3 regions of the Streptomyces sp. NPDC002868 genome follow, and region 2 is predicted to be linked to each of the others. Evidence: riboswitches for the same ligand, from Rfam matches in the RefSeq annotation. Region 2 holds a riboswitch; each other region holds the start of a gene.

Region 1 (9,551 bases), on a different contig from region 2:
ACGACCTGATCGTCGAGCGGGTCGTCCAGCGCGCCGCCGACGACGCCGGGGTCGAGGTCAGCCGCAAGGAGATCCAGGACGGGCGGACCGCCCTCGTGCAGCAGTCCGGTGGCGAGGAGCAGCTCGCGGCCATGTATCTGCAGCAGCGCGGCGTCGCCCCCGACCAGCTGGGCGACGTCGTACGCCGCGACATCCTGGTAAGCAAGCTCGCCGAGGCCCTCGGCGCGACCAACACTCCCGAGGGTCAGCAGAAGCTGAACCAGGCATTCACCGCCGCCGCCAAGGCGCTGGACATCGACGTCAACCCCCGCTTCGGCACCTGGGACGACCGGAAACTCGAGCTCGGCAACTACAAGGCCCCGTGGATCACCCAGGTCAGCAAGGAGCCGGAGCCCGTCGAGGCGGGTGCGTAGCGGCGCGAGGTAGGTTCGAGGGGTGACCACAGAAGCACCAGTCGCCCCCGGCCGAATCGTTCTGCTCACCGCAAGCCACCGCGTCGCGCCCGGGCTGCTGTCCTGGCCCGCGTGGCAGACGCTGCACGCCGCCGACCGGGTGCTCTGTGCCGACGGGGCCCACCCCCAGCTGCCGTATCTCCGCGAGGCCGGTGTCGCCGTGGAGATAACGGCCGTCACCGCGCAGGAGCTGGTCGACGCCTGCGCCGGGGGTACCTCTCAGGCCGAAGGCTCTGGGGGAGGCCGCACCGTCGTGGTCGTCCCCTCCGGCGAGGGCGATACGGCCCTGACCGACGGGCTCGCCCGGCTCGCCGGGTCCGGGCGGGTGCAGATGCCGGACCTGGAGCTGCTCCCCGGCTCGTACGACCTGCCCGGCGCCCGTCTCCTCGACCTCGTCCAGGTCATGGACCGGATCCGCGCCGAGTGCCCCTGGTCGTCGACCCAGACCCACAAGGGCCTCGCCAAATACGGCATCGAGGAGGCGTACGAACTCGTCGAGGCGATCGAGGACGGCGACCGCGACGAGCTGCGCGAGGAGCTCGGGGACGTACTCCTGCAGGTCATCTTCCACGCGCGCATCGCGCAGGAGGACGAGGAAGAGCCGTTCTCCATCGACGACGTCGCCGGGACGATCGTCGAGAAGCTCATCCACCGCCACCCGCACGTCTTCGGCGACGAGCACGCCGAGACGCCGGAGGACGTGAAGGAGCACTGGCTCCGCACGAAGGCGATCGAGAAGCAGCGCGACTCCGTGACGGACGGCGTGCCGCTGGGCCAGCCCGGCCTCGCCCTCGCCGCGAAGCTCGCCGGCCGGGTCCGTACCGCCGGCCTCGACGTCCCGCTCCCCGCCGGCCCGGGCACCGGCTACGAACTGCTCGCCCTCGCCGTCCGGGCGGAGGAGTCCGGTACCGACCCCGAGGCCGCCCTGCGCGCCGCGGCCCGCGCCTACCGGGACGCGATCCGCGCCGCCGAGGGACAGGAGTGAGCGCTCAGCCCGAGCTGTTCACCTGGGAGTTCGCCACCGACCCCTACCCCGCCTATGCGTGGCTCCGGGAAAACTCGCCGGTCCACCGGACCACCCTCCCCAGCGGGGTCGAGGCATGGCTGGTGACGCGGTACGCCGATGCCAAGCAGGCCCTCGCCGACCAGCGGCTCAGCAAGAATCCCGCGCATCACGACGAGCCCGCCCATGCCAAGGGCAAGACGGGGATCCCCGGCGAGCGCAAGGCTGAGCTGATGACCCATCTGCTGAACATCGACCCGCCGGACCACACCCGGCTGCGGCGGCTGGTGTCGAAGGCGTTCACCCCGCGCCGGGTTGCCGAATTCGCCCCGCGTGTACAGGAGTTGACGGACCGGCTCATTGATGGGTTCGTGGAGAGGGGGGAGGCGGATCTGATTCATGAGTTCGCGTTCCCGCTCCCCATCTATGCCATCTGCGACTTGCTCGGCGTCCCGCGCGAGGACCAGGACGACTTCCGCGACTGGGCCGGGATGATGATCCGCCACGGCGGCGGGCCGCGCGGCGGCGTCGCCCGTTCTGTGAAGAAGATGCGGGGCTATCTCGCGGAGTTGATCCACCGAAAGCGGGAGGGGCCCGGGGAGGACCTGATCTCGGGGCTGATCCGGGCCAGCGACCACGGCGAGCACCTCACCGAGAACGAGGCCGCTGCCATGGCCTTCATCCTTCTCTTCGCGGGTTTTGAAACTACCGTGAACTTGATCGGCAATGGGGTATATGCCCTGCTTCGTAATCCGGAACAGCGGGAGCGGCTCCAGACGTCTCTCGCCGCCGGTGAGACCGAGCTACTGGCCACCGGTGTCGAAGAACTCCTGCGCTACGACGGGCCCGTGGAGCTCGCCACCTGGAGGTTCGCCACCGAGGCGCTCGTCATCGGCGGGCAGCGGATCGCGGCGGGCGATCCCGTACTCGTCGTACTCGCCGCCGCCGACCGGGACCCGGAGCGGTTCGCCGACCCGGACAGCCTCGATCTGTCCCGGCGGGACAACCAGCATCTCGGGTACGGGCACGGCATCCACTACTGCCTCGGCGCGCCGCTCGCGCGTCTCGAGGGGCAGACCGCGCTCGCCACGCTGCTCAGGAGAATGCCGGACTTGCGGCTTGCAGGCGATCCGGCCGATTTGCGGTGGCGTGGGGGTCTCATTATGCGCGGATTGCGCACTCTGCCGGTTGAGTTCACTGCTCGACAGATCTGACGCTTTGTCAAGACTGTGACTTTCACGTGATCTCCGCTGCATCGACTTGTGACTTCCGTTCGAATGCGGCTACGTTCACCGTCGTCTCAGTAGTCACGTGAAAGGCAACCGCATGCGTTCCGGGAACGGGCGACACCGCCGACCTCGTCAGGCTCCTGCCATTGTTGTCGCGGCAGGGGTGACGGGATCGGCCATCGCCATCCCCCTTCTCGGCGCCGGTTCGGCCTCCGCCGCCGACGCCTCCATGTGGGACCGCGTCGCGGAGTGCGAGAGCGGCGGCATGTGGAGTGCCGACCTCGGCAACGGGCACTACGGCGGGCTGCAGTTCTCGCAGGAGGCCTGGCAGGACTTCGGCGGTACGGACTACGCGCCCCGCGCCGACCTCGCCAGCCGCTCGCAGCAGATAGCGGTCGCCGAGAAGGTCCTCGACGCACAGGGCCCCGCGGCGTGGCCCGGCTGCGCGGCACTCGCCGGCCTGAAGAACGACGGCGCCGCCACCGGCGTCGACCCGGGCATCGTGCCGTCGTCCGAGCAGAGCACCCCGGTCGAGTCGCTCATACCCACGACCCCCTCCGCCGAGCCCACCACGGCGGCGTCTGCCGAGCCGACCGCGGACCCGGCCGAGTCGGCCGAGCCCGCCGAGTCGGCGGCCGCGGACGCGGCGCTGGGCGCCGACAGTGGCAGCGGCAAGCACCGTGGCGAGGCCGCCCCGGAGCAGACCGAGCCGGGCAATGCGGACAATGAGCGCGAAGTGGGTCGTCATGCCTCGCGAGGTGACGGTTCGGCACGCGACAATGCGGGCAACCCGGATGAGGAAGGCGAGACGGGCAATGCGGACGCCGCGCCCGGTGAGTACACCGTCCGGCCGGGCGACAGTCTGTGGGCCATCGCCGACAAGCAGAAGCTCTCCGGCGGCTGGACCGCGCTCTACGAGGCGAACCAGCAGACCGTCGGCGCCGACCCCGATCTCATCCTTCCTGGCCAGAGCCTTGATCTGGGCGTGAAGTAGGGGTAATTCGCCGCCAGTTCAGGGTCAGTTTCGCGGGCATATGTCCGAGTCTGCGCAAGTGAGACAAGGGTCTCTTTGTCCCAACTGCTGTGACTTGCCCGGCGGAACCACTCATTCCGCCCTTCACCTGCGGAAACGGGAGTGACTGGGGCGGCGAGATGGGCGATTTCTCCCCGATGTTCACCTTTGAACATCGGGGAGAGGTGTGTTTACGGTCTGATCGCTCGCCACCGCGGGCACCGCTGACCGTCACGCCGAATCCTGCCGACGGTCGGGGGGAGTAGTCGTCGCGCAGAGCGCCGAAGGCAGGAGCGGGGGACCCAAGGTAAGTGCCGGCCCCGGCCGTTGAGATCGACGGCTCCAACCGGCTTGGGGTGAAGCCGCGCGCAGGACGCGCGGCCGGGCAACTCGTCGGCCCGAACCCGACAGCTCACCTCGTAGGCGTCGGTGAGGAGATGTTCCATGCTGTTTTCCAGCAAGGGCAAGCACCGTCGCCCGACCGTTTTCAATCGGACTACGCGTTTCGCCGCCATCGCCGGCGTCACCGGTGCGGCCGTCGCCGCCCCGCTCCTCGGCGCCACCTCGGCGTCCGCCGCGACCACCTCCGAGTGGGACCAGGTCGCCCAGTGCGAGTCCGGCGGCAACTGGTCCATCAACACCGGCAACGGCTACTACGGCGGCCTGCAGTTCTCGGCCTCCACCTGGGCCGCGTACGGCGGCACGCAGTACGCCGCGAGCGCCGACCAGGCCTCCAAGTCCCAGCAGATAGCGGTCGCCGAGAAGGTCCTGGCCGGCCAGGGCAAGGGCGCGTGGCCGAACTGCGGCGTCAACCTGTCCAACGCCGCGAACGACGGCGGCTCCGCCGACGCCGGCACCACGCAGCCGGCGCAGCCGAAGCGTGCCGAGGTTCCCACCACCCGCTCCGAGCGCCCCGCCGCTCCGGCAAAGCCCGCGAAGCCCGCCGCGAAGGCCAAGGGCTTCAAGAAGGGCGACGGCGAGTACAAGGTCAAGGCCGGCGACACCCTCGGCAAGATCGCCGAGACCGAGAAGGTCAGGGGCGGCTGGCAGAAGCTGTTCGACCTGAACAAGGACATCATCGACGACGCGGACGTCATCTACCCGGGCCAGCAGCTCCACCTGAGCTGACCCGCTCCGCCCGAGCCGGCTGCCCCGGCTCCGCCCGAGCTGACCCCCCGGGCCCCAGAGCACCCCGGTCCGGCGCGCTATCCCCCGTACGCGCCGGGCCGGGGTTCTGCCTTGTCACTGCCTGTTCATGCCCTTTTCCGTCCCAGCGGGCGGGCACCGGCCGACCGATGCCCCGGAGCCGGTTAGGCTCTTGCCGCAAGGCCACGGAGACCCTGCACTGCCCTGCACTGCTTGTGTCCCACTGCTTGAGTCACATTTAGCGTCACATCCCAGAAGGAGATGCTCGTGCCGTCCATCGACGTCGTCGTAGCCCGGGAAATCCTGGACTCCCGAGGCAACCCCACGGTCGAGGTCGAGGTTGGCCTCGACGACGGCAGCACGGGTCGTGCTGCTGTTCCGTCCGGCGCCTCCACCGGTGCGTTCGAGGCTCTTGAGCTCCGCGACGGTGACCAGAACCGCTACCAGGGCAAGGGCGTCGAGAAGGCCGTCCTCGCCGTCATCGAGCAGATCGGCCCGGAGCTCGTCGGGTACGACGCCACCGAGCAGCGCCTGATCGACCAGGCGATGTTCGACCTGGACGCCACCCCGGACAAGTCCTCGCTCGGCGCCAACGCGATCCTCGGCGTCTCCCTCGCCGTGGCGCACGCCGCCTCCGAGGCCTCCGATCTGCCGCTCTTCCGCTACCTGGGCGGCCCGAACGCGCACCTGCTGCCCGTTCCGATGATGAACATCCTGAACGGCGGCTCGCATGCCGACTCCAACGTGGACATTCAGGAGTTCATGATCGCCCCGATCGGCGCGGAGTCCTTCTCCGAGGCCCTGCGCTGGGGCGCCGAGGTCTACCACACCCTCAAGAAGGTCCTGAAGCAGAAGGGTCTGTCCACCGGCCTGGGCGACGAGGGCGGCTTCGCGCCGAACCTCGACTCCAACCGCGCCGCGCTGGACCTGATCCTCGAGGCCATCAAGGAAGCCGGCTACGCCCCCGGCAAGGACATCGCGCTCGCGCTCGACGTCGCCGCGTCCGAGTTCTACAAGGACGGCTCGTACGAGTTCGAGGGCAAGTCCCGCTCGGCCGCCGAGATGACGGAGTACTACGCGGAGCTCGTCGCGGCGTACCCGCTCGTCTCCATCGAGGACCCGCTGTTCGAGGACGACTGGGCCGGCTGGAAGGTCCTCACCGACAAGCTGGGCAGCAAGGTCCAGATCGTCGGCGACGACCTCTTCGTCACCAACCCGGAGCGCCTCGCCCGCGGCATCGAGGACGGTGCCGCGAACGCCCTGCTCGTCAAGGTCAACCAGATCGGTTCACTGACCGAGACCCTGGACGCCGTCGAGCTCGCCCAGCGCAGCGGCTTCAAGTGCATGATGTCGCACCGCTCCGGCGAGACCGAGGACGTGACCATCGCCGACCTGGCGGTCGCCACCAACTGCGGCCAGATCAAGACCGGCGCCCCGGCCCGCTCCGAGCGCGTCGCCAAGTACAACCAGCTGCTGCGCATCGAGGAGATCCTCGACGACGCCGCGGTGTACGCGGGCCGCTCGGCGTTCCCGCGGTTTCGCTATGCGAACTAATAAGCACAGCAAGGGCTGACGCTCTCCCTTACGTACGTCCCCGGCCGCGGTCCCGTACCGTGTCCGGGGACGTACGTACGTATTGGGGAGGCGGGACATGGCCGGGCAGGACCGCGATCGGTTCTCCACCGCGACCAGGATTCGGCTGCTCGGCGAGCAGACCGCCGCTCGCGTCTACCGGTCGCAGAACCGCAGGCAGGCCCGCCGCTCCCGGCTCACCGGCCGCGCGGCCTTCCTGGCCCTGGTGGTCTGCTCGCTGGCCGTCGCGCTCGCGTATCCGATGCGGCAGTACGTCTCCCAGCGCGCCGACATCGCCGACCAGGAGCGCCGGATGGCGGACGCCAAGGAGCAGGTCGAGCGGCTGAGGGACGAGAAGGCGCGGCTCCAGGACGACATGTACATCCGGCGCCTCGCCCGCGAGCACCTGCATCTCGTGGTGCCGGGAGAGACCGGCTACATCATGATCAACCCCGAGGCCGCCGAGAAGCGCCGCACCGAAGAGGGGGCGACCGACCGCCCCTGGTACTCGAACGTCTGGGACGGCGTCGACAACGCCGACCGCACCAAGTAGCAGCCACACAGAAGCACCGCTAGAACCAAGGCAGGCATGGAAACGCCCCCTCCCACCACCGCCCCGACCGAGCCCACCGACGCGGACATCGCCGCGTTCAAGAAGCAGCTCGGCCGTCCGCCGCGCGGACTGCGCGCCATCGCGCACCGCTGCCCGTGCGGTCAGCCCGACGTCGTCGAGACCGCGCCGCGGCTCCCCGACGGCACCCCCTTCCCGACGCTGTACTACCTGACCTGCCCGCGGGCCGCCTCGGCGATCGGCACGCTGGAGGCCAACGGCGTGATGAAGGAGATGAACGAGCGCCTCGCGACCGACCCGGAGCTGGCTGCCGAGTACCGCGCCGCCCACGAGGACTACATCGAACGCCGCGACGCCATCGAGGTACTGGAGGGCTTCCCGAGCGCGGGCGGCATGCCGGACCGGGTGAAGTGCCTGCACGTCCTGGTCGGCCACTCGCTCGCGGCGGGACCCGGCGTCAATCCGCTGGGCGACGAGGCGATCGCGATGCTGCCCGAGTGGTGGCGCAAGGGCCCGTGCGTCACGCCGTTCGAAGGAGGGGACGAGAAGTGACCCGGGTCGCCGCCATCGACTGCGGTACGAACTCCATCAGGCTGCTTGTCGCCGACGCGGATCCGGCCACCGGTGAGCTGGTCGACCTCGACCGGCGGATGACGATTGTCCGGCTCGGCCAGGGCGTGGACCGGACCGGGCGGCTCGCCCCCGAGGCGCTGGAGCGGACCTTCGCGGCCTGCCGCGAGTACGCCGCCGTGATCAAGAAGCACGGCGCGGAGAAGATCCGCTTCGTGGCCACCTCCGCCTCGCGCGACGCGTCCAACCGGGACGACTTCGTCCGCGGAGTGCTCGACATCCTGGGCGTCGAACCCGAGGTGATCACCGGGGACGAGGAGGCGGAGTTCTCCTTCACCGGCGCCACGAGGGAGCTGCCGGGCCACGAGGAGCGCCTGGTGGTGGACATCGGCGGCGGCTCGACCGAGTTCGTCGTCGGCCATGAGGAGGTCGAGGCCGCGCGGTCCGTGGACATCGGCTGCGTACGGCTGACCGAGCGGCACATCCGGCACGATCCGCCGACGCCCGAAGAGGTCGCCGCGATCCGCGCCGACATCGAGGCCGCGCTCGACCTCGCCGAGGAGACCGTCCCGATCCGTGAGGCGCAGACGCTGGTCGGCCTGGCCGGGTCGGTGACGACGGTGGCGGCGATCGCGCTCGGTCTCGACGAGTACGACCCGACGAGGATCCACCACGCACGGGTCCCCTACGCCCGGGTCAAGGCGATCAGCGACGCGCTGCTGAAGGCCGACCACGAGCAGCGCGCCGCGCACCCGGCGATGCACCCGGGGCGGGCCGACGTCATCGGGGCCGGGGCGCTCGTACTGACCGCGATCATGGAGCGGATCGGGGTGCCCGAGGTGGTCGTGAGCGAGCACGACATCCTTGACGGGATCGCCTGGTCGATCGCTTAGAAGCGGCCTCTGAACCGGCCTCTGAATCAGCCTCTGAACGAACTTCGTGAAGTTCTTCACAAGGAAAAGGCCCCTGACGGGCCCTGTGGGGGGCCGAAAGGCCCCTCCGGCCCGTCCGCCCCGTCCCGTGGGGTGTATTCGGGGCGGTGCGGGGCGCGTTACGGGGGCGTGTACCGGGCCGCTGGTTCACCTACGGCAGGTCCCTTAGGGTCCAGCTCACGAGGGGTGAACAACGCTTCCCCTTATACCGTGGTTCCCCCGCCGCGCCATGACCTCGGTCACGTGGGCCGCGCAGTGTAGCAGAGGTGGGTCGACACCTTGTGAAGGGGCTCACGAGCACCCCCCCTGAGAGGGGTGGATACTCGATGGCATGAGCACCACGGAGCGTCCCAGGATCCTCGTTGTAGGCGGTGGGTACGTAGGCCTGTACGCAGCTCGTCGCATTCTGAAGAAGATGCGCTACGGCGAGGCGACCGTCACGGTCGTCGACCCGCGCTCGTACATGACGTACCAGCCCTTCCTCCCCGAAGCTGCCGCCGGCAGCATCTCGCCTCGGCATGTCGTCGTCCCGCTGCGACGCGTGCTGCCCAAGGCTGAGGTGCTCACCGGCCGGGTCACCACCATCGATCAGGACCGCAAGGTCGCCACGATCTCGCCGCTGGTCGGCGAGGCGTACGAGCTGCCCTTCGACTACCTGGTCGTCGCGCTCGGCGCGGTCTCCCGCACCTTCCCGATCCCCGGCCTCGCCGAGCAGGGCATCGGTATGAAGGGCATCGAAGAGGCCATCGGCCTGCGCAACCACGTACTCGAGCAGCTCGACAAGGCCGACTCGACGACCGATGAGGACGTCCGCCGCAAGGCGCTGACCTTCGTCTTCGTGGGCGGCGGCTTCGCCGGCGCGGAGACCATCGGCGAGGTGGAGGACCTGGCGCGCGACGCGGCCAAGTACTACACCAGCGTCAAGCGCGAGGACATGCGCTTCATCCTGGTCGACGCGGCCGACAAGATCCTTCCCGAGGTGGGTCCGAAGCTGGGCAAGTACGGCAAGGAGCACCTCGAGGGCCGCGGCATCGAGATCTACCTGTCGACCTCGATGGACTCCT
Region 2 (9,551 bases):
TCGGCGCTCGACCTCGGGCCGAACGGCACCGGCGGCAAGCAGATCTCCGCGCTGCCGAGGGTGATCCAGAAGTGGGAGAAGGTCAAAGACCCGTCGCTCGGCAGCGGTCTGCGGCGCACCGAGCTCAAGGGCGCCATCTCGGGTGTCGTGGGCGAGGTGTACGTCTGGCTGCCGCCGCAGTACGACGACCCCGCGTACCGCGACAAGAAGTTCCCGGTCGTAGAGGTGCTTTCAGGCTTCCCCGGCTCCTCGAAGAACTGGTTCCGGACGCTGAAGTTCCAGGATCGGGTGCAGCCGCTGATCGAGTCGGGCAGGGTCGCGCCCTTCATCCTGGTCTCGCCGCGCACCATGCTGGGCGACGCGGACACCGGGTACGCGAACATACCGGGCAAGGTGAATGCGGACAGCTGGCTGACCGTCGACGTACGCAAGATGGTCGCCGACAACTTCCGGGTGTCGCTGGCACCTGAGAACTGGGCGATCGCGGGCTACTCGGCGGGCGCGCACGGCGCGGCCAAGCTGGCCTTCGCCCACCCCGACCGCTACAGCGCGGCCGTCAGCTTCTCCGGCTACAACGACCCGGCCGCCGAGTCCCGCTCGCTGACGGCCGCGGACCCGAAGCTGCGAGTCGAGAACAACGTCCTGCACATCCTGAAGTCGGCCAAGACCCCGCCGCGGGTCTCGCTGCTGGCGACGGGGGAGGGCGCGGACGGGTACGAGCCGGGTCTTGCGCTGAAGCGGGCGGCCAAGCCGCCGACGAAGGTGGATGTACGGGCGACGAAGGGCGGGCATGTCACTCCGGTGTGGAGCAGGCAGCTGCCGTACGCCTTCGAGTGGCTGACGCAGCAGCTGCGGCCGCGGTTCTGACCCGCGGTTCTGAACTGTGGGTCCGACCTGCGGTTTTGATCTACGGGTCTGATCTACGGTCTGACTCGGCCGACGGCTTACACGGGGCGGGTCGCGCCCGCGAAGGGCATCTCGTCGATCGGCGCGACACGGACCGGGGCGCCGGGGCGCGGGGCATGGATCATCTGGCCGCCGCCGACGTACAGGCCGACGTGGCTGATCCCGGAGTAGAAGAACACCAGGTCGCCGGGGGCGAGTTGGGAACGGGAGACCCGTCGGCCCGCGTTGATCTGCGTGTACGTGGTGCGGGGCAGCGAGACCCCGGCGGAGCCCCAGGCGGCCTGGGTGAGCCCCGAACAGTCGAAGGAGGCGGGCCCGGTCGCGCCCCAGACGTACGGCTTGCCGAGCGCTCCGTAGGCGTACGCGACGGCTTGGGCGGCACGGGAGTTGGGGGCCTCGAGGGAGCCGCGGGGGCCGGCTGACCGGTCGGCACGCGTATCCGCGGGGCTTTCCGCACTGTTCGAGCTCTCGTACGAGGCGCGCTGCTCGGCGGTGAGCGCGGCGAGGAGACGTTCGGCGGCCGCGAGCTTGTCCTGGACGGTGGCCTTGTGCTTGGCCAGCTCGGTCTGCCGGGCCTTGAGACCGTCCATGCGCTCGCCCGCCTCGGCCCTCAACCGGGCGATCTCCACCAGCTGTTGGTGCACACCGGCGATGGAGTCCGCCTGCCGCGTGCCGACCCGCTCGGTGAGCGCGGCCCGCTCCAGATACTCGTCGGGGTCGGAGGTGAGGGCGAGCTGCACCCCCGGGTCCATGCCACCGGCGCGGTACTGGGCGGTGGCGATCGAACCGAGGGCATTGCGTGAGGCGTTGAGCCGATCGGTCCTGCGGGCGGCCTCCTCGCGCAGCCGCTCCAGCGACGCGCGGGCCTTCGCGGTCTGCTCCTTGGCCCCGTTGTACTTCTCGGTGGCGGCCTCCGCCTCCTGGTAGAGCTTGTCGACCTTGGCCTTGATCTGTGCGGGAGTGAGACGGGGCTCGGCGTGCCCGGTGCCGTCGAACGCGGTGGCGGTCGCTGCGCCGGCGAGCGCGAGGGTGGCGGCGGTCCGGGCGGCGGGCCCGCTGAGCGGATGCTGCTTGGGTTTCCGGTGCGCTGCCACGAGGGCGTCCACGTCCTTCCGTTTTCCCTGCGGTCCGAATCCGACGCCGAGTCCGCCGAGTCCGACGGCGGCCCGCACAGGGGAGCGGCCCGCCGCCGGATCTCTCGGCGGGGGTGGCCGACTGCCGCCCGGGAGCTCGGCGGCGGTGGGGAGTCGGTCACCTGAGGAAGGACGCTAAACCTGAGAGTCACGGGAATGAGGCGTGGACCGGTACTGCCCGAAGCTGGACATGTGGGTGCGCTTTCTGAGAGCGCGACTGATGGTGCCGGCTCGGATCCCCGTGCCGCTGTGACCGATGCGGCGAATGAGGCATACCTGCCTGGAGATCGGTGCTATGGGGAGGGTTAGGCTCCGCGACATGGACGTACTCATCAATGTCTTCGTCGCCCTGCACATCATCGGCATCGCGTCGCTGCTCGGCGGCTTCCTCACCCAGATGAAGGCGATGGGCGCGGGAACGGCCCGCTTCACCCCGGCGATGCTGCACGGCGCGCTGACCATGCTGATCACGGGCGTGGCACTGGTGGGTCTGAACCAGGCGGACGACCAGCCGGTGAACAACCTGAAGGTCGGCATCAAGCTGGCGGTGCTGGTTGTGATCCTGGGCCTGGTGTACGTCAAGCGGGACGAGGAGAAGGTGGACAAGGCGCTGTTCGGCGCGGTGGGCGGGCTGACGGTCGCGAACATCTTCATCGCGACGCTCTGGACGTGAGCCGGGCGTGCGCCGGACATGAGAACGCCCGGGCGCCTGTGTCGGCCCCGGGCGTTCGTGCGTTGACCGGTCTCAGGCCGGGCGCACGCTGCCGTAGATCGGCATGTAGTAGATCGACTCCTCGCGGACGTTCGTACCCGGCTTGGGCGCGTGGATCATCTTTCCGTCGCCGATGTAGATGCCGACGTGGCTGATGTCGTCGTAGAAGAAGACCAGGTCACCCGGGAGCAGATCCTTCGTCTCGACCCGCACACCCACCTTCACCTGGTCCCAGGTGGTGCGCGGCAGGTCCACGCCCGCGGCCTTCCAGGCGGCCTGGGTCAGTCCCGAGCAGTCGTACGAGCTCGGGCCCGACGCGCCCCAGACGTACGGCTTGCCAATCTGGGAGCGAGCGAAAGAGAGGACCTTCTCGGCCTTCGCCGCGTACGTGGCGCCGCCCGTGGAACCGGAGCCGGTGTCCGACCCGGTGCCCGTGCCCGTGCCCGTGCTGCCGCCCTGGTTCTGCTCCTGTTCCTGCTCCTGGCGCAGGCGCTCGGCCTCCGCGCGGGCCTCCGCCTCCTCCTTGGCCTTGGCCTCGGCCCTGCGGCGGGCCTCTTCTTCCTTCTCGCGCTCGATCGCCGCGAGCCGCGCCTTCTCCTCGGCCGTCAGCTTCGACAGCAGCGTGCGCGCCTCGGCGAGCTTCGCCTGGACGTCCTGCTTGCTGGTGCGCAGGGCCTGCTGGGAGCGGGTGAGCGACTCGAGGCTTTTCGTCGCCTCCGCGCGCTGCTCGGCGGCCGCGGCCCGCTGAGTCTCGTAGTCGTCGATCACACTGCGCTGACGGTCGGTCATCCGGTCCATCAGCTGCGTCTGGTCGAAGTACGCCTGCGGGCTGTCCGCGAAGAGCAGCGCGGCGGTCGGAGTGACCGCGCCCGTGCGGTACTGCGCGGCCGCATAGGTGCCGAGCTCCCGGCGGGACTCGTTCAGCTTGTCCGTGCGCTTGGCGGCGTCGTCGAGGAGCTCGTCGACCTCGCGGCGCTTCTCCTCGGTCGCTTCCTTGGCCTTGTTGTACTTCTGGGTCGCTGTGCCGGCCTGCCGGTACAGGTCGTCGACCTTCTTCTGCACCTCTTCGACGGAGGGCTTCGGCTCGGCGGGTGCGGCATTGGCGCTCTGCGTCGACAACAGGGTGACGGAGGCGAGGGCTGCCGTCGTGAACCCGACGGCAGGGGAGGTCTTTACGGTTCGACTTCGCGTTTTGCGATGCGACGCCAAGGCCGGCATCTCCTTCTTCCGTGGACCGCCTACCGGGTTAGCTGTCGGGTTCGGGCGGAACGGAAGATCGCCCTACGGACCGAGTGAGGCGGTCCGATTCACCCCGGTTGTGCATGGTGGGTCCCCGGTTCCGAACTCCCTTGCGGAAAGCCCGAATTCGGCGCAGGCCGCCCGATTGGCGTGGATCGCCATGGGGGTACGGGCCGCCTTGGGGGAGCACGCTAGCCAACTCGTGTGGCTGCTGTGAAGGTTGATGTTCGAAATGTCCGATACATTTTCGTGACCTTGGCGATCGGCGAACCGGCGCCCCCAAATGATGACCCGATGGTATAGGCCGATGACGGAGAGTCGCGGCGTCGATCGCCCGTCGAATCGCCCGTCGAAACGTCCTGTGCATCGTCCGTCGTAACCCAATGCGGCGGCGAGCTGTCAGTGCGGCGGCCTAGACTCGTAGAGCGATGAGCAGCCTCTTTGACGACAGCTTCCTGGCGGACCTCCAGCCCAGCGCGGAGCACCACCCGCCGCCACCCGAGGACTCGGCCCCGGAGGAGATCCCTGACGATCTCTTCCAGGGCGCCTACGACGTCCCCCCGGCCCGGGACCCGTACCACCGTGACGGCGCCCCGCGCACGGTCGTGGACCCCGCCGCCCTGCTCGAAGGGCTGAACGAACAGCAGCGTGCCGCCGTCGTGCACACCGGCTCGCCGCTGCTGATCGTCGCCGGGGCCGGGTCCGGCAAGACCCGGGTGCTGACCCACCGGATCGCGTATCTGCTGGGCAGCCGCAGCGTCCACCCCGGCCAGATACTGGCGATCACGTTCACCAACAAGGCCGCCGGCGAGATGAAGGAGCGCGTCGAGCACCTCGTCGGCCCGCGCGCCAACGCCATGTGGGTTTCCACCTTCCACAGCGCCTGCGTCCGCATCCTGCGCCGGGAGTCCAAGAGGCTCGGCTTCACCTCTTCGTTCTCGATCTACGACGCCGCCGACTCCAAGCGCCTCATGGCCCTGGTCTGCCGTGATCTGGAACTCGATCCCAAGAAGTTCCCGCCGAAGTCCTTCAGCGCGAAGATCTCGAACCTGAAGAACGAGCTGATCGACGAGGAGACCTTCGCCGACCAGACTGTTGGGGGTACCTCCCAGGCCGAAGGCTCTGGGGGAGGTTTCGAGAAGACGCTCGCAGAGGCGTACCGGATGTACCAGGCGAGGCTGCGCGAGGCCAATGCCCTGGACTTCGACGACATCATCATGACGACGGTGCATCTGCTGCAGGCGTTCCCGGACGTCGCCGAGCACTATCAGCGCCGGTTCCGCCATGTCCTGGTGGACGAGTACCAGGACACCAACCACGCTCAGTACACGCTCGTACGCGAGCTGGTGGGTCCCTCTGGCCCGGACGACGACCCGGCCGAGCTCTGCGTCGTCGGCGACGCCGACCAGTCGATCTACGCCTTCCGTGGCGCGACCATCCGCAACATCCTCCAGTTCGAGGAGGACTACCCGGACGCGACGACGATCCTGCTCGAGCAGAACTACCGCTCCACGCAGACGATCCTCTCCGCCGCCAACGCCGTCATCGAGCGCAACGAAAGCCGCCGCCCGAAGAACCTGTGGACCAACGCCGGCGCCGGCGCGCAGATCACCGGCTATGTCGCCGACACCGAGCACGACGAGGCGCAGTTCGTCGCCGACGAGATCGACCGGCTGACGGACGCCGGCGACGCGAAGGCCGGCGACGTCGCCGTCTTCTACCGTACGAACGCCCAGTCCCGTGTCTTCGAAGAGATCTTCATCCGGGTCGGGCTGCCGTACAAGGTCGTCGGCGGAGTGCGCTTCTACGAGCGCAAGGAGGTCCGGGACGTCCTCGCGTATCTGCGAGTTCTCGCCAACCCCGAGGACAATGTCCCGCTGCGCCGCATCCTCAATGTCCCCAAGCGCGGCATCGGCGACCGAGCCGAGGCGATGATCGACGCGCTCGCGCTGCGCGAGAAGATCACCTTCCCGCAGGCGCTGCGCCGCGTCGACGAGGCGTACGGCATGGCGGCCCGCTCCGCCAACGCCGTCAAGCGGTTCAACGTGCTGATGGAGGAGCTGCGTACGGTCGTCGAGTCGGGCGCCGGACCGGCCACCGTGCTCGAGGCCGTCCTGGAGCGGACCGGCTACCTCGCCGAGTTGCAGGCGTCGACCGATCCGCAGGACGAGACGCGCATCGAGAACCTGCAGGAACTGGCCGCCGTGGCCCTGGAGTTCGAGCAGGACCGCGCCGAGGAGGAAGGCGCGGGCACGCTCGCCGAGTTCCTGGAGCAGGTCGCGCTCGTCGCCGACTCCGACCAGATCCCGGACGAGGACGAGGACGGTTCCGGCGTCATCACGCTGATGACGCTGCACACGGCGAAGGGCCTCGAGTTCCCGGTGGTGTTCCTGACCGGCATGGAGGACGGCGTCTTCCCGCACATGCGCGCGCTCGGCCAGGCGAAGGAGCTGGAGGAGGAGCGGCGGCTGGCGTACGTCGGCATCACGCGCGCCCGCGAGCGCCTCTATCTGACGCGGTCGTCGATGCGCAGCGCCTGGGGCCAGCCCTCGTACAACCCGCCCTCGCGCTTCCTGGAGGAGATCCCCGGGCAGCACCTGCAGTGGAAGCGGACCGGTCCGATGGCCGCGCCCGCCGGTCCGACGTCCGGTATCGCCTCGTCGCTCTCGTCCTCGCGCTCACGCGCGGGCGGCGGTGCTTCGGGCTTCGCCACGCGGCGTACGACCGACAAGCCGGTGATCTCGCTGGCCGTCGGAGACCGCGTCACGCACGACCAGTTCGGCCTGGGGACCGTGGTGGAGGTGACGGGGTCGGGCGCGGACGCGCAGGCGACGATCGACTTCGGGGACACCAAGCCGAAGCGCCTGCTGCTGCGGTACGCGCCGGTCGAAAAGCTCTGATCGAGCTCGGACCGAGCTCGGATCGGCGTTTTTACGTCGGGTCGATGCCGTGGCTGCGAAGCCACGGCAGCGGGTCGATCGCCGAGCCGCCGCCGGGCCGTACCTCGAAGTGGAGGTGCGGTCCGGTGGAGTTGCCCGAGTTGCCGGAGTACGCGATGACGTCACCGGCCTTGACCGAACCGGAGCGGATCTTGGTGCTGCTGAGGTGGCAGTACCAGGTCTCGGTGCCGTCGGCGGCGGTCACGATGGCCATGTTGCCGTAGGCGCTGTTCCACTGCGTACGGACGGTGCCGTCGGTCGCGGCCATCACCTCGGTGCCGTACGACACCGGGAAGTCGATGCCGGTGTGCACGGACATCCAGTTGACGCCGGCCTGGCCGTAGTACGCGCTCAGGCCTTCCCGGTTCACCGGCAGTACGAACTTGGGGCGCAACGCCTCGCGGCGCCTGGCCTCTTCCTCGCGCTTCTTTTTCTCCGCCTCCTGGCGCGCCTTCAGGTCGAGGCGTTCCTGGGTGCGCGACGCGCGGTCGCCGAAGTCGCGGGCGTCGGCGCTGAGGGCGGCGAGCTGCGTGTCCATCTTGTTGTTGGCCGCGATCGCCTTGGGGGAGGACGGATCGGCCGCTTCCACGTTGCTGTCGCCCTTGGTGTCGCCGGTGCCGAGGCTGCCGACGGAGGCGGCGGCGATGCCGGCAACGCCCATCACACACGCGGAGGGCACGGCGACGGTGAGGAGCGCGGAGCGTTTCGCGGGGGTGCGGCGACGGCCGCGGGACCCGCCGGAACGGCGGACGGGGCGGGGGATGACCGCGGCGGCGATGGGTTCGGGTTCCGGCGCGAGCTCGTATTCGCCGTCGAGTTCGGCTTCCGCTTCGAGTCCGGCTTCTGCTTCGAGTCCGCCCTCGGCCTCGGCCTCGGGCTGGGCCTCGGGTTCAGGCTCGGCCTCGTACTGGTACTCCTCGTACTCGTACGTGAGGTCCGACTGGAACTCCGGCTGGAATTCGGTGGTGAGGTCGGCGGGCGCCGCGGGGCTGAAGTCCTGGTCCGGGATGAACTCATGCTCCGGCGTGAACTGTTGCGGTACATGCGGTACGACGGCTTCCGCGCCGGTGTTCCAGGCGGTGGCGTCGTACGTGCCGGTGTCGAAGGTGGGCGCCGCCCACTGTCCGGTGGTGTCGTACGCGAATGTGGCCGCGGCGGTTTCGTACTGGTCCGTCTGCGCGGTCTGGTTCCACGCGCCGGCGTCCCACTGGCCCGTCGTGTCGTACTGGACCGCGGCGGCGTCGTAGTGGCCGGTGGTGTTGTACTGGCCGGTGCTGCCGTACTGGGCGGCGCCGTCGTACTGGGCGGCGCCGTCGTACTGCGCGTGAGTCTCGTACTGCGGGAATTGCTGCGCCTGCTGCGGCTGTTGTGCCTGCTGCGTGGCGTAGACGTCGTAGCCGGAGGTCTGGTGCGACCCGGTGTCCCACTGGGTGGTGTCGTACTGGCCACTGTTGCCGGCTTCGTAACTGCCAGGGAGCGCACCGAAGAGCGGGTCGGTGTCGAAGCTGCCAGTGGAGTAGCCGTCGTACCCGGCGTGGGCGTGCTGGTCGTTCACCAACTTCTCTCTCGCCTCGGCAGCAGGACCTGGGTTCTGGGGCCGTGGAGCGCAGGGGTCCCAGAGGGAAAGCAGTGGCGCGACTGTACCCGGCGGTATGCGACGGCGACAATCTTCGGCAGGTTTTAGGCAATCAGGAAAGGGGCATTCGGATGCCTTTCGGCGGACTGTGGGCACAGCTTTGGCTCTACGTTCGAAAAGTGTTCGACATTTCGTTACCCGGTCTGCCGGGGCTGGGCGTGGTGACGCGCGCCGTCGGGCCCGAATCAGGCGACGGAAACGGCGCCGGATGTGCCGGTCGCAGGTTGGCTCGACTCCAGCGCCTGCCGGATGCCGGCCGCTACGGCCGGGTGGACCGGGAGCGCGAGATGCCCGATTCCGCTGACCTGTACGTTCTGCGCGATGAGGTCCGGGTGGTCGATGCAGGCCGTCTCGACCGGGACCATCAGCTGGTCGAGGTCGCTCCAGAAACTCACGAAGCGAGTGCGGCAGCCGGGCGCGGGCATGCGCAGCTCCTCGATCACGGCGGATCCGGGGCGCATCTGGCGCACGATGGGGTGCGCGCTGGCGAGCGGGGCGACGCTGGTGCCCGAATGCGGGGTGCCGAGGGTGACGAGCGTGCGTACCCGATGGTCACCGCCCAGGCACTGTACGTAATAGCGGGCGATCAGGCCGCCGAGGCTGTGCCCGACGATGTCGACCTCGGACCGGCCCGTACGCGCGCAGATCTCCTCGATGTGCCGGCCGAGCAGCTCGGCGGCGGTGCGGATGTCGCAGGTCAGCGGGGAGTAATTGAGGCACTCGAGGTGCCGCCAGCCGTGCCGGGCGAGGGAGCGGCGCAGCAGTACGAACACGGAGCGGTTGTCCACGAAGCCATGGAGGAGCACGGCAGGCGGGCGGTCTGCGCCGGGCGTCGGGAGCTGGGGATTCGGTCCTGGGGCGGGGTCCGGGTCGGGTTCGCGACGCTCCGGGACGAGACCGGCGGGGTAGAGGAGCAGATGCCCGGCGAGGATCGCCAGCTCGAGGGTGGCGGCGCGCAGCAGCACGGCCGGTATTTGTAGGTGTCG
Region 3 (9,551 bases), on a different contig from region 2:
GGTGCGACGACCAGCACGGGCGCGCCCAGCAGCCGGGCGACATCGGCGAGCGACCCCCCGTCCTCGTCGAACCGCACGAGCAGCCCCCCGGCCCCCTCGACCAGCACGAGGTCATGCTCCGCGGCCAGCTTCTCGACTGCCTCGACCACGTCCCGCGGCCGCACCGTCGCCATCCCGGCCCTCCGCGCGGCGGTCGCAGGGGCCAACGGCTCGGGAAACCGGGCGAGTTCAACCCCGGTTACCGCCCCCGCCAGCCGAGCGACCTCGGCCACGTCCCCCGGCTCACCGGGTGCGACCCCGGTCTGCGCCGGTTTGACGACGGCGACGGACCGCCCCTGCGCCCGGAAGACCGAGGCGACGGCCGCGGTCACGACGGTCTTGCCGATCTCGGTCCCGGTCCCGCTGACGACGACGACGCTCATCCCGCTCCTTGCCCTGTCCCGCATCCGTACCCTTGTGTGGGGATCACCCCGACGCCGCCGACGCGCACACCGCCCGCACTATCCGGGCCACGTCCTCGTCAGCCGACACAAACGGCGGCATGGTGTAGATCAGGTCCCGGAAGGGCCGCAGCCACACCCCCTCGCGCACCGCCGCCTCCGTCGCCGCCGCCATGTCCACCTCGTGGTCCAGCTGTACGACGCCGATCGCCCCCAGCACCCGTACGTCCTTCACACCCGGCAGCCCGCGCGCCGGCGCCAGCTCCTGGGCCAGTGCGGTCTCGATTCGCTTGACCTCCTGCTGCCAGTCCTGGCCGAGCAGCAGATCGATCGATGCGCAGGCCACCGCCGAAGCCAGCGGGTTGCCCATGAACGTCGGGCCGTGCGCCAGTACCGGCACCTCGCCCTGGGAGATGCCGTCCGCCACCCGCGAGGTGCACAGCGTCGCCGCCATGGTGAGATAGCCGCCGGTCAGCGCTTTGCCCAGGCACATCACATCCGGCGAGACCCCCGCGTGCTCAGCCGCGAACAGCGCGCCCGTACGGCCGAACCCCGTCGCGATCTCGTCGAAGATCAGCAGCACGCCGTGCTCGTCGCACGCCGCCCGCAGCACCCGCAGATACTCGGGGGAGTGGAACCGCATCCCGCCGGCCCCCTGCACCACGGGCTCCACGATCACCGCGGCCAGCTCGTCCGCGTGCCGCGCGACGGCGTCGCGCAGCTGCTGTGCGTACGACTCCTCGAAGGCGACCGGAGGCGCATCCACGAAGATCTGGCGCGGCAGCACCCCCGACCACAGCTCGTGCATCCCGCCCTCGGGGTCGCACACCGACATCGGCTGCCAGGTGTCCCCGTGGTACCCGCCCCGCCACGTCAGCAGGCGCTGCTTGGCCGGCCGCCCCACCGAGCGCCAGTACTGCAGGCACATCTTCACCGCGACCTCGACCGAGACCGAGCCCGAGTCGCAGAGGAAGACATGGCGCAGCGGCTCGGGCGTGATCTCGACCAGCCGGGCCGCCAGCCGTACGGCGGGCTCGTGCGTGAGCCCGCCGAACATCACATGGCTCATCCGCTCCAGCTGGCTGTGCGCCGCCTCGTTGAGCACCGGGTGGTTGTAGCCGTGGATCGCCGACCACCAGGACGACATGCCGTCGATCAACTCGCGCTGCCCGTGGACCGGTTCGGCCAGCCGCAGCCGTACCCCGGACGCCGACTCGACGATCAGCGGATCACTGCGCCCGGGCATGGGGCCGTACGGATGCCAGACATGCGCCCGGTCCAGGGCCAGCAGCTCGCCGGGGCCGAGACCCGACTCAGGCATTGGGCGCCAGATCGGTGCCGGCGCCACGGCGGCGTACCGCGACCAGATCCGAACGGGCGCCCGGCGCCTGTGCCGCCGGCACCTGAGCGGCGGGCTCGCTGTCACCGCATGGCGCGCACCCGCCGGAGTGCGAACCGCAGCCGCCCCCGGCCGCGCTGTCCGTACGGTGTTCCGGCAGCGTCGTCGTGCCCGCGCCCTCCACCTCGAACCCCGCGTCCGCGATCATGTCGAGGTCGGTCTGCCCGGCCTGCCCCTCGCTGGTGAGGTAGTCGCCGAGGAAGATCGAGTTGGCCAGGTGCAGCGCGAGCGGCTGCATCGAGCGCAGATGCACCTCGCGCCCGCCCGCGAGCCGTACCTCCACGTCCGGGCAGACGAACCGGACCATGGCCAGGATGCGCAGCGCGCGCTGCGGGGTGAGGTTCCACTCCTTGGCGAGCGGCGTGCCCTCGAACGGGATCAGGAAGTTCACCGGCACCGAGTCCGGGTCCAGCTCGCGCAGCGAGAAGACGACATCGACCAGGTCATCGTCGCTCTCGCCCATGCCCGCGATCAGCCCGGAGCAGGCGGAGAGACCCGCGGCCTGCGCCTGGTGCACCGTGTCCACCCGATCGGCGTACGTGTGGGTGGTGGTGATGTCCCCGTATGTTCCCTCGGACGTGTTGAGGTTGTGGTTGTACGCGTCGGCGCCCGCGGCCCGCAGCCGCTCCGCCTGCCCACCTGAGAGCAGCCCGAGACAGGCGCAGACCTCGACGCCCTCGTTCTGCTCCTTGATCGCCTCGATCGTCTTGGAGACCCGGTCGACGTCGCGGTCCGTCGGGCCGCGGCCGCTGGCCACCAGGCAGACCCGCTTGGCGCCGCCCGCCACCCCCGCCGCGGCTGCCTGCGAGGCCTCGTCGGGCTTCAGCCAGGTGTACTTGAGGATCTCGGCCTTGGAGCCGAGCCGCTGAGAGCAGTACGAGCAGTCCTCGGGGCACAGTCCCGACTTCAGGTTGACGAGATAGTTCAGCTTCACCCGACGCCCGAACCACTGGCGGCGTACCTTGCCGGCCGCGGCCACCACTTCGAGCAGATCGTCGTCGGAGGTCGCCAGCACGGCGAGCGCTTCTTCACGGGTCGGCAGCTCGCGCCGCAACCCCTTCTCCACCAGCGTGTTCAGCAGGTCCATGGCGCAGATCCTGACGTACGGCACACGTCGGGGCCAAGGAGGAACCCCACAACAGAGCATGTTTGAGGTGTGTGCATGGCCACATCCGCTCTTCGAGTGAGCCCGGTTAGGGTCTGTGCGCTGCCTACAAAAGGACCGGACCACCATGCCCCAGGATCCTTTCGACTGGATCGACGACGAGTCGCGCCGCCGTGAGCGTGCGGGTCTCGTGCGTACGCTGCGGCCGCGCACCGCCGATTCCGAGCTGCTGGATCTCGCCAGCAACGACTACCTGGGTCTCACCCGTCGTCCGGAGATCACCAGCGCGGCGGCTGAGGCGGCCCGCCGCTGGGGCGCGGGGGCCACCGGCTCCCGGCTGGTCACGGGCAGCACAGCGCTCCACGCCGAGCTGGAGCGGGAGCTTGCCGCCTTCTGCGGATTCGAGGCAGCTCTGGTGCTGTCCTCCGGCTATGCCGCGAACCTCGCCGCCGTGACCGCGCTGAGCGGCCGCGGCTCGCTGATCGTTTCCGACGCTGGCAACCACGCCTCGATCGTGGACGGCTGCCGGCTCTCGCGCGCGGAGACCGCGGTCGTCCCGCACGCAGACGTCGACGCCGTACGCAAGACGCTCGACGCGGACCCCGGGCGGCGCGCCCTCGCGGTCACCGACTCGGTCTTCTCGGTGGACGGCGACGCCGCTCCGCTGACGGACCTCGCCAAGGCGTGCAGTGAGCACGGCGCCGCGCTGCTCGTCGACGACGCGCACGGTCTCGGCGTACTCGGCGACGGAGGGCGCGGAGCGCTGAACGCCGCGGGCATCGCGGGCGGCGCAGGCGTCGTCGCCACGCTCACCCTCTCCAAGTCCCTGGGCAGCCAGGGCGGAGCGGTCCTCGGCCCGGCCCGGGTGATCGACCACCTGGTCAACACCGCCCGTACGTTCATCTTCGACACGGGCCTGGCGCCCGCCGCCGCGGGAGCCGCGCTGGCGAGCCTGCGACTCCTCGGCCGTGAACCGGCGCTGGCCGAGCGGGCCCGCACGGTCGCCGCGACCCTGCACCGTCGGCTCACGGACGCGGGCCTGACCGCCGCACGACCGGACGCCGCCGTCGTCTCCGTACGGGCGCCGTCCCCGGAGTCCGCGCTGCGCTGGGCCGCGGACTGCCGCGCCGCCGGGCTCGTCGTGGGTTGTTTCCGCCCTCCGTCGGTGCCGGACGGCATCTCCCGGATCAGGCTCACGGCGAGGGCAGATCTGACGGCTCAGCAGATCGAGGCGGCGATCACCACGATCATCGGGACCGCGCCCGTCAATTGACCGTCAACCGACGGTCAATTGACGGTCTCCTCGTGGACCGCGGTCAAAAAGCGGGACCAGGCCTGCGGCGAGAAACGCAGGGCCTGCCGCGCGATGTTCTTGGAATCCCTTACCGCGAGCGTGTCGTCGGGCAGCCGGGCCGCCTCGACGCAGTTGTTCATTCCTGTGCTGCGGCTGCTGCGCCGCCACCGTAGTGAGTCCTGTGCGAGGCGATCGGACATGTGGGGGGTGCCTCCTATGCGCCGTCACTGATCCGTGCGATGAGATCCAATGAGTCCGCTGGTGACAGAGCACGCTTCTGCATCGTTTGGAAGGCGGCGCTGTACACCTCCAAGTCCTCTTTCCGCTCGAGGTAGAGGCTACTCGTCAAGTGGTCGAGAACAACCACGTCCAGATCAGAAGTGGTCGGAAAGGAGAAGATTACGAAAGGGCCCGTGAGCCCTACGTAGCCGCCGACCGAGAACGGCAGTACCTGGAGCCGCACATGGGGCAGTTGTGCCGTCTCAGCCAGCTGCCGCAGTTGCTCGCGCATCACTCGACAGCCGCCCACCTCGCGCCGCAGCGCCGCCTCGTCGAGCACCGCGCTCAGCTCCAGCGGCCTCTCCGCGCGCAGCACCGACTGGCGGGCGATCCGCACCTCCACCAGCGAGTTGACGGTCTCCACAGGCAGCTCCTCCAACGCCGCGCGGGTCACCCCACGTGCGTAGTCGGGCGTCTGCAACAGGCCCGGCACCACCGAGGTCTCCAGCGTGCGCGCCGCACATGCATTGGCCTCCAGACTGATGAAGTCCCGGTACTCGGGCGGGATCAGCCCGCGGAACGCATGCCACCAGCCGCCGCCCGCACCGTCCGCCGCGCCCGCCAAGGTCTCGAGCAGCGACCGCAGTTGAGGATCACTGACGCCGTACACTTCCAGCAGCAGGGTCACATCGGCCGCCTTGACCCCGCTGGCGCCGGTCTCGATCCGGCTCACCTTCGACTGGTGCCAGCCCGCCAGCCGCCCGGCCTCCCGGCTGGTGAGGCCCGCGTCCAGGCGCAGCCTCCGCAGCTCCTCGCCGAGTTTGCGACGGCGCACCGCGGGGCCGTGCCGCATCTCCCGCTCCTTCCCGACAGTGCCCAAATCGTGGGTGAGTCGCCCAAATACGGTCTCGCGTAGCAGAGTTCACCGCTTTGGGCGACAGATATATGCACATCTTGGTGGATCGCCGCCCCTGACGGCACGATAGGTGGCACTCTGGCGCGAAGCGCAATCCGTGGCCGTCCTCGCATTCATCCGCTACGAGTCGGAGCCCGGCCCCGGTGGGAAAGGGACAGCGTCGCCATGGCAGACCATCAGGAAGCCTCCGTCACTCTGCCGAGCGCCCCCGCCTCGGTCTCCGCCGCCCGGAGATATGCCACCGACGTCGTCTCCGAATGGGGCCTGCCGGTCGAGACCGAAGCCGTCGACACCGTCCGTCTGATCGTCTCCGAACTCGCCACCAACGCCGTTCAGCACACCTTCGGCCAGTCGCCCACTTTTACCGTGGACCTGCGTCTCGAGCGGGACGAGGAGCTGCGCATCGGTGTCACCGACAGTCACCCCCGCTGGCCGCAGCGGCTGCCCGCCGCCGTCCGCCAGGACAACGGCCGCGGCATGGTCATCATCCGCAGCCTCACCGCGGAGTGCGGCGGACAGCTCCTGGTCACCCCGACCCCGGAGGGCGGCAAGACCGTCTGGATCGTCCTGCCGTGGACCGTACCGGTGCAGAGCTGATCACGGCCCGGCGGTCAGTTTCCCGCGCGGCCGAACGCGCCGCGCAGCAGAGCCCGCAGTGACTCGGCAGCCGGACCCGACTCCTCGCCGCGGTGTGCCACCGAGATCGTCCGCCGGAACGCCGCCGATTCCAACTGCCGTACGCCGAGCGGCGTCGCGGCCATCGCGGCGACCATCTCCGGCACCACCGCCACCCCGAGCCCCGCGCTGACGAGCGCGCACACCAGCGCATAGCCCGGCGACTCGCAGACCACGGCGGGGCTCGCCCCCGCCTGCGCCAAGGCCCCCTCCACCCCCTTGCGCGACGGATGCGAAGGAGCGCTGCTGATCAGCGGCTGGCCCGCCAGCTGGGCCACCGGCAGCCGGCCCGAGCCGCCCGCGAGCGCATGGCCGGGCGCCGTGACCAGGACCAATTCCTCCACCAGCAGTGGATCCAGCACCACACCCGCGGGCAGCGGCGCCGGTTCGCCCGGTTCGTACGCATGGGTCAGCGCCAGATCCACATCGCCTGCCGCCACGGCCAGGACCCCGGCCGGCGGTTCGTACTCCGCGACGGCGAGCTCCACATCCGGATGCGCACGGCGAAACGCGCTCAGCACCGGCGGCAGCAGATGGATGCCGACCGTCGTGAAGGTGCCCACCCGCAGCCGCCCGCCGGACAGACCTGCCAGCCGCGCCAGCTCGTGCCGCGCCTGCTCCATCTCGTCCAGCACCCGGCGGGCCCGCGTCGCCAGCAGCTCGCCCGCGGCCGTCAGCCGCGCCCCGCGGTGGTGGCGCACCAGCAGCGCCGCCCCCGCCTCGCGCTCCAGCTTGGCAAGTTGCTGCGAGAGCGCGGGCGCGGTATAGCCCAGACGGGCTGCGGCCCGGGTGATCGAACCGGCCTCGGCGACCGCCACCAGCGCCGCCAGCCGTGTCGGGTCGTACATGGCACCCCTTAAGCATTGCTTTGGGCAGGCCTAGAAGATTCCAAGTACACGCTAAGGCCCACTCCGGTCCAGGATGGCTGCCATGGACGCACAACTCGTCGCCTTCACCGGGGTCGCCGCGGGCATGGTCGCCATGCCGGGCGCGGACTTCACCGTCGTCGTACGCAACGCCCTCGTCTCCCGGCGTGCGGGCGTGGCCTGCGCCGTCGGCGTCGCCGGGGGACTGCTCGTGCACACCGCGCTCGCGGTGGCGGGGCTCGCGGCGGTCCTGGTCGCGGTGCCGGTGCTGTTCCGCACGCTGCAGATCGTGGGCGGCGCCTATGTGCTCTACCTGGGGGTACGGGCGGTGCGCGGCGCGCTGCGTCCGGCGCCCGCCGGGCCGGACCTGGAGGGCGAGGCGGCCGACGGCGTCGGACGCAGTCTGCGGCAGGGCTTCCTCACCAACGTCCTCAATCCGAAGGCGCCGGTCCTCTTCCTCAGCCTGCTACCGCAGTTCGTGCCGGACGGCGCGCCGGTGCTGCCGCGCACCTTGCTGCTTGCCGCGATCGTCGTCGTCCTGGCGCTGTTCTGGTTCCCGGCGGTGGCGCTGCTGGTGGACCGGCTCGGGACGTGGCTGCGGCGGCCGCGCACCACCCGCGCCGTGGAAGGAGTCACCGGCGGGGCACTCACCGCGCTGGGCGTGACCCTGCTGGCCGAGCCGCTGGCGCACTGACGCGGTGTGGCGCACCGGGAGCGTGCCCGGTGCGCCACCGGGGCCGTCAGCGCACCCGGCCGTACCAGACGCGCTTGGTCCAGATCTTCTCGAGTTTCACCCAGGAGCCCGTCTTGGGCGAGTGCCAGATCTTGCCGCTGCCGGCGTAGATACCCACGTGGTAGACGCTGTTGCCGGAGTGGAAGAAGACCAGATCCCCTCGCTGGCGCGAGGACGCCGAGACATGGCGGGTCTTGTTGAACTGCTGCTGGGCGGTGCGTGGGAGCTTCTTGCCCGCCTTCTTGTACGAATAGAGCGTCAGCCCCGAGCAGTCGAACCGGGATGGACCCGACGCGCCGTACTTGTACGGCGCTCCCTTCTTCGAAGAGGCAACCTGAAGTGCCTTGTTGGCGTGGGCCGTAGCCGCGAGTGCCTCGGAAGCGGCGCCCGGCACCAGCACTGAGCCGCCGACGGCGGCGAGGGTCAGGGCCGATACGGCGCCTGCCCGGGTCAGCAAAAACGGGACGTGAATCTGCGCAGTCATGCGCAACCCTTCGTCAGCCGCCTGTGAAGGATGACCTGTCGGGTTCGGACGGACGAAGATGCCCGGCCGCGAAATGCGGCTTCACCCCGAGGGACGACCGGACTGTCCGGATGTCCCGTACTGCTTGGGTCCTCCACTCCTGCCGGTGCACTTCTGTCGACCAGACATCCGGAGCGGCGGCAGGACTCGGCGTCCGCCCGGACCGCCCCGCCAGGGATGGCGGGGGCTTGTCGTCCCAGGGATCTTGACCCACACCACGCCGGATTTCCGAGTCGAAACGGCGGTATGTGAGCTTCGACACCACTGACCTGTTCGGGTGGACAGAGTTGATTTGGGGCCCGGCCACGGACAGCTGAGGACTCCCGCACCAGCAGCGGAACAGCCCATTCCGCCAGATCGGTAGTCGTGGTGCGCAAGTTCTCCGTAGTAATTCAGGAGACCGCAACTACACCGAATGGGGGACGACTGCAGGTACCCCAATGGCCGTTGACGGAAGCGGATGATTCGTCAACTCATGGACGCGGGCGGCATTGTCACCCGGCGCGCCCTGCGTTCGCCGTCGAGGACCCTGAGCGCCTCGGCGAGGGTCGACGCATGGACCTCGCTCTCGCCGCGCATATGCATCAGCGTCAGGGCGTCCTTGAGCGCGGTGGCCCGGCCGACCAACGCCTGTGCCGCACGCAGCGCTCCATAGGTGTGCGTTGAGCGGGCCGGATTGATCCGTCCCAGCAGATCGAGGACTTCGAGATAGCTGTCGATGAACTCGCACTCGGCGCGGGTCAGCGCCGGCAGCGGCGGCAGTTCGGGTAGCGGCATCGGGCGCTCACCTGGAACCGGGGGCGGAGAGTGACGTCTTGCGGTTCTTGATCACGTGGTCGACCAGTCCGTAGGCCTTGGCGTCCTGCGCCGCGAAGATCTTGTCGCGCTCCAGGTCGGCGGCGATCCGCTCCGGACTCTGGCCGGTGTGGCGTACGAGCATCCCGGCGAGTTGGGCGCGCAGCCGCAGCAACTCCTGTGCCTGGATCTCCAGATCGGACGGCTGGCCCTGCAACGGCTCCTCGAACGCGGGCTGCTGGACGACGATCCGGGCGCCGGGCAGCGCCATCCGCTTGCCGGGGGCGCCGGCGGCGAGCAGCAGGGCGGCGGTCGATGCTGCCTGCCCCAGACAGGTCGTCTCCACGTCGCAGGTGACCACCTGCATCGTGTCGTAGATGGCGGACATGGCGCTCAGTGAGCCGCCGGGGGAGTTGATGTAGAGGGAGATGTCCCGGTCCGGGGCGGCGTACTCGAGGTGCAGGAACTGTGCGATCACATCGTTGGCGGCGGTGTCGTCGACGACGGTGCCCAGGAAGATGATCCGCTCGTCGAGCAGCTTGGAGTACGGATCAAGGGTGCGGGATCCGCCGATGGTGCGCTCGGT

Evidence for each region. Region 2 has a riboswitch for cyclic di-AMP ahead of ACZ3H8_RS09330 (C40 family peptidase). Riboswitches for the same ligand answer to the same signal wherever they lie in the genome.
Region 1: it holds a riboswitch for cyclic di-AMP, as region 2 does, so the genes downstream of both, ACZ3H8_RS29100 (transglycosylase family protein) here and ACZ3H8_RS09330 (C40 family peptidase) in region 2, are expected to answer to the same signal.
Region 3: it holds a riboswitch for cyclic di-AMP, as region 2 does, so the genes downstream of both, ACZ3H8_RS18435 (C40 family peptidase) here and ACZ3H8_RS09330 (C40 family peptidase) in region 2, are expected to answer to the same signal.

Annotation. Positions count from the first base shown of each region.
Region 1 is NZ_JBVHDR010000011.1:116,304-125,854, reverse strand. Features, by position in the region: gene ACZ3H8_RS29120 (SurA N-terminal domain-containing protein) at 1-413, shown strand, start outside; gene ACZ3H8_RS29115 (nucleoside triphosphate pyrophosphohydrolase) at 436-1,437, shown strand; gene ACZ3H8_RS29110 (cytochrome P450 family protein) at 1,434-2,669, shown strand; gene ACZ3H8_RS29105 (transglycosylase family protein) at 2,782-3,678, shown strand; cyclic di-AMP (ydaO/yuaA leader) riboswitch at 3,966-4,137, shown strand; gene ACZ3H8_RS29100 (transglycosylase family protein) at 4,141-4,824, shown strand; gene eno (phosphopyruvate hydratase) at 5,110-6,396, shown strand; gene ACZ3H8_RS29090 (FtsB family cell division protein) at 6,494-6,967, shown strand; gene ACZ3H8_RS29085 (DUF501 domain-containing protein) at 7,004-7,537, shown strand; gene ACZ3H8_RS29080 (Ppx/GppA phosphatase family protein) at 7,534-8,448, shown strand; gene ACZ3H8_RS29075 (NAD(P)/FAD-dependent oxidoreductase) at 8,819-9,551, shown strand, end outside.
Region 2 is NZ_JBVHDR010000002.1:742,852-752,402, reverse strand. Features, by position in the region: gene ACZ3H8_RS09345 (alpha/beta hydrolase) at 1-867, shown strand, start outside; gene ACZ3H8_RS09340 (C40 family peptidase) at 945-2,000, opposite strand; gene ACZ3H8_RS09335 (hypothetical protein) at 2,359-2,712, shown strand; gene ACZ3H8_RS09330 (C40 family peptidase) at 2,785-3,969, opposite strand; cyclic di-AMP (ydaO/yuaA leader) riboswitch at 3,972-4,133, opposite strand; gene pcrA (DNA helicase PcrA) at 4,419-6,890, shown strand; gene ACZ3H8_RS09320 (M23 family metallopeptidase) at 6,922-8,484, opposite strand; gene ACZ3H8_RS09315 (esterase/lipase family protein) at 8,751-9,551, opposite strand, start outside.
Region 3 is NZ_JBVHDR010000005.1:382,494-392,044, reverse strand. Features, by position in the region: gene bioD (dethiobiotin synthase) at 1-422, opposite strand, end outside; gene ACZ3H8_RS18475 (adenosylmethionine--8-amino-7-oxononanoate transaminase) at 466-1,761, opposite strand; gene bioB (biotin synthase BioB) at 1,754-2,926, opposite strand; gene ACZ3H8_RS18465 (8-amino-7-oxononanoate synthase) at 3,072-4,217, shown strand; gene ACZ3H8_RS18460 (DUF397 domain-containing protein) at 4,232-4,438, opposite strand; gene ACZ3H8_RS18455 (helix-turn-helix domain-containing protein) at 4,453-5,310, opposite strand; gene ACZ3H8_RS18450 (ATP-binding protein) at 5,539-5,970, shown strand; gene ACZ3H8_RS18445 (LysR family transcriptional regulator) at 5,985-6,896, opposite strand; gene ACZ3H8_RS18440 (LysE family translocator) at 6,979-7,608, shown strand; gene ACZ3H8_RS18435 (C40 family peptidase) at 7,655-8,131, opposite strand; cyclic di-AMP (ydaO/yuaA leader) riboswitch at 8,135-8,289, opposite strand; gene ACZ3H8_RS18430 (hypothetical protein) at 8,639-8,947, opposite strand; gene ACZ3H8_RS18425 (ATP-dependent Clp protease proteolytic subunit) at 8,955-9,551, opposite strand, start outside.